Regions from separate parts of the Chengkuizengella sp. SCS-71B genome, predicted to be linked through region 2. Evidence: a T-box and tRNA genes for the amino acid it is inferred to sense, from the RefSeq annotation. Region 2 holds a T-box; the other regions hold tRNA genes.
The links. The T-box of region 2 lies ahead of VQL36_RS11315 (alanine--tRNA ligase-related protein). A T-box ahead of a tRNA ligase gene usually reads a tRNA of that ligase, here a tRNA-Ala.
Positions count from the first base shown of each region.

Region 1: it encodes a tRNA-Ala, which carries the amino acid that the T-box ahead of VQL36_RS11315 (alanine--tRNA ligase-related protein) is inferred to sense. The anticodon was not compared.
Region 3: it encodes a tRNA-Ala, which carries the amino acid that the T-box ahead of VQL36_RS11315 (alanine--tRNA ligase-related protein) is inferred to sense. The anticodon was not compared.

Region 1 is NZ_JAZHSH010000001.1:4,043,055-4,045,315, forward strand. It holds rRNA gene VQL36_RS19715 (23S ribosomal RNA) at 1-1,009, opposite strand, end outside; tRNA gene VQL36_RS19720 (tRNA-Ala) at 1,217-1,292, opposite strand; tRNA gene VQL36_RS19725 (tRNA-Ile) at 1,401-1,477, opposite strand; rRNA gene rrf (5S ribosomal RNA) at 1,483-1,599, opposite strand; rRNA gene VQL36_RS19735 (16S ribosomal RNA) at 1,661-2,261, opposite strand, start outside.
Region 2 is NZ_JAZHSH010000001.1:2,322,538-2,324,798, forward strand. It holds gene VQL36_RS11305 (DUF1801 domain-containing protein) at 1-68, shown strand, start outside; gene VQL36_RS11310 (hypothetical protein) at 224-556, shown strand; T-box leader at 560-803, shown strand; gene VQL36_RS11315 (alanine--tRNA ligase-related protein) at 911-1,744, shown strand; gene VQL36_RS11320 (alanine--tRNA ligase-related protein) at 1,713-2,261, shown strand, end outside.
Region 3 is NZ_JAZHSH010000001.1:56,892-59,152, forward strand. It holds rRNA gene VQL36_RS00300 (23S ribosomal RNA) at 1-749, opposite strand, end outside; tRNA gene VQL36_RS00305 (tRNA-Ala) at 957-1,032, opposite strand; tRNA gene VQL36_RS00310 (tRNA-Ile) at 1,141-1,217, opposite strand; rRNA gene rrf (5S ribosomal RNA) at 1,223-1,339, opposite strand; rRNA gene VQL36_RS00320 (16S ribosomal RNA) at 1,401-2,261, opposite strand, start outside.

The DNA.
Region 1 (2,261 bases), 1.7 Mb from region 2:
CTTAGCACTCACCGTCTGACTCCTGGGGTTTAAAGTCTATGGCATTCGGAGTTTGACTGAGCTTGGTAACCCTTGACGGGCCCCGCACCCAATCAGTGCTCTACCTCCACGACTCACCCCCAAGGCTAGCCCTAAAGCTATTTCGGGGAGAACCAGCTATTTCCGAGTTCGATTGGAATTTCTCCGCTACCCCCACCTCATCCCCTCATTTTTCAACATAAGTGGGTTCGGGCCTCCAGTGAGTGTTACCTCACCTTCACCCTGGACAGGGGTAGATCACACGGTTTCGGGTCTACGTCAACATACTCATACCGCCCTATTCAGACTCGCTTTCGCTGCGGCTCCAGCTCTTCACTTTAACCTTGCATGCTAACGTAACTCGCCGGTTCATTCTACAAAAGGCACGCCATCACCCATTAAACGGGCTCTGACTTCTTGTAAGCACACGGTTTCAGGTTCTATTTCACTCCCCTCCCGGGGTCCTTTTCACCTTTCCCTCACGGTACTGCTTCACTATCGGTCGCTAGGGAGTATTTAGCCTTGGCAGATGGTCCTGCCAGATTCATACGGGGTTTCACGTGCCCCGCACTACTCGGGATCCACTCCGGAGAGAATGATTTTTTAGTTACAGGACTTTTACCCTCTTTGGTTCGCCTTTCCAGACGCTTCACCTAAATCATTCCTTTGTAACTCCATGTGGAGTGTCCCACAACCCCAACAGGCAAGCCTGTTGGTTTGGGCTAATCCGCGTTCGCTCGCCGCTACTGACGGAATCACTTTTGTTTTCTCTTCCTCAGGGTACTTAGATGTTTCAGTTCCCCTGGTCTGCCTCCGCTAGACCTATGTATTCAGTCTAGGGTACGTACCTATTACAGTACGTGGGTTCCCCCATTCGGACATCCCCGGATCGAGGTCTGCTTACGACTCCCCGAGGCATTTCGTTGTTCGCCACGTCCTTCTTCGGCTCCTAGCGCCTAGGCATCCTCCGTGTGCTCTTAATAGCTTAACCATTAAGTTCGATGTTTTATATGATCACTCATAATTGAGAATTCCATTTGCTAATTAATGCTTCTTTGCTTTCGCTATCTAGTTTTCAAGGAACATCAGTCGCTTGATCCACCTTTGTGGTGTTTTTTGCGACAAAAAATATCTTACCACATCTGCTTTTCTTCAGTCAACCGTTTTTTCAAACCATTTCTTGAAGTTTTTGCCTCTATGGTGGAGCCAAGCGGGATCGAACCGCTGACCTCCTGCGTGCAAAGCAGGCGCTCTCCCAGCTGAGCTATGGCCCCATAATTTAAACCCAAAAAGGTAATGGTGTGCTGCGAGGAGCACGTCCCATATGTTTAAGGGATAGTATGATGTGGTATTTTATTCGTTTTATTTATTCGGTACGTTTGTGGTGGGCCCTAGTGGACTCGAACCACCGACCTCACCCTTATCAGGGGTGCGCTCTAACCAGCTGAGCTAAGGGCCCGTACCGCTTGGCAACGTCCTACTCTCCCAGGACCTTGCGGTCCAAGTACCATCGGCGCTGGAGGGCTTAACGGTCGTGTTCGGTATGGGAACGCGTGGTACCCCTCCGCCATCATCACCAAACGAATGTATAGAGTGCCTTGCACTCTCAAAACTGAAAACGAGTGAACTGTATTCTCCATAGAAAGGAGGTGATCCAGCCGCACCTTCCGATACGGCTACCTTGTTACGACTTCACCCCAATCATCTACCCCACCTTCGGCGGCTGGCTCCCCAAGGGGTTACCTCACCGACTTCGGGTGTTGTAAACTCTCGTGGTGTGACGGGCGGTGTGTACAAGACCCGGGAACGTATTCACCGCGGCATGCTGATCCGCGATTACTAGCAATTCCGACTTCATGCAGGCGAGTTGCAGCCTGCAATCCGAACTGAGATCGGCTTTGTTGGGATTGGCTCCACCTCGCGGCTTCGCTGCCCTTTGTACCGACCATTGTAGTACGTGTGTAGCCCAGGTCATAAGGGGCATGATGATTTGACGTCATCCCCACCTTCCTCCGGTTTGTCACCGGCAGTCACCTTAGAGTGCCCAACTTCACTTGCTGGCAACTAAGATTAAGGGTTGCGCTCGTTGCGGGACTTAACCCAACATCTCACGACACGAGCTGACGACAACCATGCACCACCTGTCTCCTTTGTCCCGAAGGAAAGCCATATCTCTACAGCGTTCAAAGGGATGTCAAGACCTGGTAAGGTTCTTCGCGTTGCTTCGAATTAAACCACATACT
Region 2 (2,261 bases):
AACATTGTATTTCATTGGCTCTCACATACCACAGAAGAAAACACCTACCAATGTTGGGCGTACTATAAAAACAATCTATTAATCAGTCTGACGCACTTATTGAACAAGGTGTTCGTGTTAATGAACTTGTAATTGTTAAAATTAGTAAATATCTTCACGATATGATGACTCCGCTATACCAGGAGTACGAGTAAGCGAAATAATAAATATTAAATTAGATGAGATTGATTTTGTTCGTTGTCAAATGCGAATCAACCAAGGAAAAGGAAAGAAAGACCGTATGGTTCCATTTCCTGAGTCTTTTAAAGAGTTATTAGCATTACATTGTGACAATATGAAACATAAAAATGCTGTCTACTTATTTGAATCAAGTTGGGATAAAAAATATACGGATCGTGGAATTAGAAAGATTCTAGCAAAATACTCAGAAGTCAGAGGATGCGAAGCATCCGAATTGCCAAAGCTGATGGTAGATTCGACAGACTTATACCTTATTAAAAATAGTGGAATTAAATTGACGGAGCAAGTTGAGTGTGATAGCATTGGTTTAACTTAAAACGAAAAGGCTATGATGAGAAATAGTAGGTATTAGGGATCTCACAGAGAGAAGATGGTTGGTGCGAATCTTCATTGATCTAATAGTGAAGCAGTCTCGGAGCTGTGAACCGAACAGAGGAATCTTAGTAGGCTTCAACGGAGTTCCACCGTTATTCAGGAAACAATATCGGAGATATCCCGTATTGATAGAGTGCAGAGAAATCTGAAATTAGGTGGTAACACGGACATAATAGTTCGCCCTAAGTTGACAAGTAATATGTCAGCTCAGGGCTTTTTTGTTTTATTTCTACTCGTTTGAACATCAAAATAATTTTTCCGAGAAGAAATAATAATTGAAATGGAGGTATTGAGCATGGTGAAAATGACACCGGATGAGTTAAGAAAATCATATATTGATTTTATGAAAGGAATAGGGGCTAGCCAAGTGCCCTCTTCTAGCTTGTTACCAGAAAATGATCCCTCAACGTTGTTTACAGGAAGTGGAATGCAACCTATGGTTCCATATTTATTGGGGGAAAAGCATCCGATAGGTAATGAGATTGCTAATATTCAGAAGTGTTTAAGGACAGTGGATATTGATGAAGTAGGAGATACGTCGCATCTGACATTTTTTGAAATGATAGGTCGATGGGAGTTTAAAGCAAATGAAAATAACTATAAGAAAAAGCAAATCGATGCCATTTGGAATTGGCATATTATAGAATTAGGAATTGATCCTGGCAGGCTGTATATCAGTGCTTTTATAGGAAGTGATGATTTGAATATACAGAAAGATACGGAAGCCATTCAAATCTGGTCAGAAAAATTTAAATCAGTTGGTATTGAACCTATTATTGAAGATGATCCCTATCAATATGGGGCATCTAGAGGTGGAAAAATATTCTTATACGATGAAAATGAAAATTGGTGGTGTCGAGCTGGAAGTCCATTGGATATGCCTGTTGGAGAACCGGGTGGAACTGATAGTGAAATGTTCTATGATCTTGAACCAGGCGGTGATTCACTGGATCATCCTGCTTCTGATAGCGAGAGATTTTTAGAAATTGGGAACAACGTATTTATGTGTTACAAAAAAGAAGACACAGGATTTGTAAAAATGCAAAATCCCAATATTGATTATGGAGGCGGATTAGAAAGGGTTGCAACAGCCCTTAATGATAGGTATACAAGGAAGTTTTGTGGGTGAGTTGTCTGAAGTTTATATAGATGAAGCAACAGCTTATGAAGATTTGATAGGTAATAAAAAGAAAGTTATCGAAATAGTAAATAAGGAAGAAAATCTTTTCTATAGAACTTTACAGCAAGGAGAATTTGAAATACAAAAACATAAGGGTAAAGTTACAGGTGCAGATGCCTTTTATTTTTACGAAACATTTGGGTTTCCCTTGGAGTTGACGGAAGAATTTCTAACTGAAAGTGGATATAGCATGGAGGACAAGGCGTCTTATATAGAAGCGGCAAAGAAACATGCTGAAAAGAGCAGAACTGCTTCTGTGGGTAAATTTAAAGGTGGATTAGCTGAACATTCAACAGAAACAACAGCGCTGCACACGGCATCTCATTTATTACTTGCTGGTTTAAGGGAAGTTTTAGGTGATCATGTTCATCAACAAGGAAGTAATATTACTTCAGAACGATTACGGTTTGACTTCAACCATGATGAAAAACTTACGCCAGAGCAAATAGCTGAGGTGGAAAAGTAT
Region 3 (2,261 bases), 2.3 Mb from region 2:
CCTGGACAGGGGTAGATCACACGGTTTCGGGTCTACGTCAACATACTCATACCGCCCTATTCAGACTCGCTTTCGCTGCGGCTCCAGCTCTTCACTTTAACCTTGCATGCTAACGTAACTCGCCGGTTCATTCTACAAAAGGCACGCCATCACCCATTAAACGGGCTCTGACTTCTTGTAAGCACACGGTTTCAGGTTCTATTTCACTCCCCTCCCGGGGTCCTTTTCACCTTTCCCTCACGGTACTGCTTCACTATCGGTCGCTAGGGAGTATTTAGCCTTGGCAGATGGTCCTGCCAGATTCATACGGGGTTTCACGTGCCCCGCACTACTCGGGATCCACTCCGGAGAGAATGATTTTTTAGTTACAGGACTTTTACCCTCTTTGGTTCGCCTTTCCAGACGCTTCACCTAAATCATTCCTTTGTAACTCCATGTGGAGTGTCCCACAACCCCAACAGGCAAGCCTGTTGGTTTGGGCTAATCCGCGTTCGCTCGCCGCTACTGACGGAATCACTTTTGTTTTCTCTTCCTCAGGGTACTTAGATGTTTCAGTTCCCCTGGTCTGCCTCCGCTAGACCTATGTATTCAGTCTAGGGTACGTACCTATTACAGTACGTGGGTTCCCCCATTCGGACATCCCCGGATCGAGGTCTGCTTACGACTCCCCGAGGCATTTCGTTGTTCGCCACGTCCTTCTTCGGCTCCTAGCGCCTAGGCATCCTCCGTGTGCTCTTAATAGCTTAACCATTAAGTTCGATGTTTTATATGATCACTCATAATTGAGAATTCCATTTGCTAATTAATGCTTCTTTGCTTTCGCTATCTAGTTTTCAAGGAACATCAGTCGCTTGATCCACCTTTGTGGTGTTTTTTGCGACAAAAAATATCTTACCACATCTGCTTTTCTTCAGTCAACCGTTTTTTCAAACCATTTCTTGAAGTTTTTGCCTCTATGGTGGAGCCAAGCGGGATCGAACCGCTGACCTCCTGCGTGCAAAGCAGGCGCTCTCCCAGCTGAGCTATGGCCCCATAATTTAAACCCAAAAAGGTAATGGTGTGCTGCGAGGAGCACGTCCCATATGTTTAAGGGATAGTATGATGTGGTATTTTATTCGTTTTATTTATTCGGTACGTTTGTGGTGGGCCCTAGTGGACTCGAACCACCGACCTCACCCTTATCAGGGGTGCGCTCTAACCAGCTGAGCTAAGGGCCCGTACCGCTTGGCAACGTCCTACTCTCCCAGGACCTTGCGGTCCAAGTACCATCGGCGCTGGAGGGCTTAACGGTCGTGTTCGGTATGGGAACGCGTGGTACCCCTCCGCCATCATCACCAAACGAATGTATAGAGTGCCTTGCACTCTCAAAACTGAAAACGAGTGAACTGTATTCTCCATAGAAAGGAGGTGATCCAGCCGCACCTTCCGATACGGCTACCTTGTTACGACTTCACCCCAATCATCTACCCCACCTTCGGCGGCTGGCTCCCCAAGGGGTTACCTCACCGACTTCGGGTGTTGTAAACTCTCGTGGTGTGACGGGCGGTGTGTACAAGACCCGGGAACGTATTCACCGCGGCATGCTGATCCGCGATTACTAGCAATTCCGACTTCATGCAGGCGAGTTGCAGCCTGCAATCCGAACTGAGATCGGCTTTGTTGGGATTGGCTCCACCTCGCGGCTTCGCTGCCCTTTGTACCGACCATTGTAGTACGTGTGTAGCCCAGGTCATAAGGGGCATGATGATTTGACGTCATCCCCACCTTCCTCCGGTTTGTCACCGGCAGTCACCTTAGAGTGCCCAACTTCACTTGCTGGCAACTAAGATTAAGGGTTGCGCTCGTTGCGGGACTTAACCCAACATCTCACGACACGAGCTGACGACAACCATGCACCACCTGTCTCCTCTGTCCCGAAGGAAAGCCATATCTCTACAGCGTTCAAAGGGATGTCAAGACCTGGTAAGGTTCTTCGCGTTGCTTCGAATTAAACCACATACTCCACTGCTTGTGCGGGTCCCCGTCAATTCCTTTGAGTTTCAGTCTTGCGACCGTACTCCCCAGGCGGAATGCTTAATGTGTTAACTTCGGCACCAAGGGTATCGAAACCCCTAACACCTAGCATTCATCGTTTACGGCGTGGACTACCAGGGTATCTAATCCTGTTCGCTCCCCACGCTTTCGCGCCTCAGCGTCAGTTACAGACCAGAGAGTCGCCTTCGCCACTGGTGTTCCTCCACATCTCTACGCATTTCACCGCT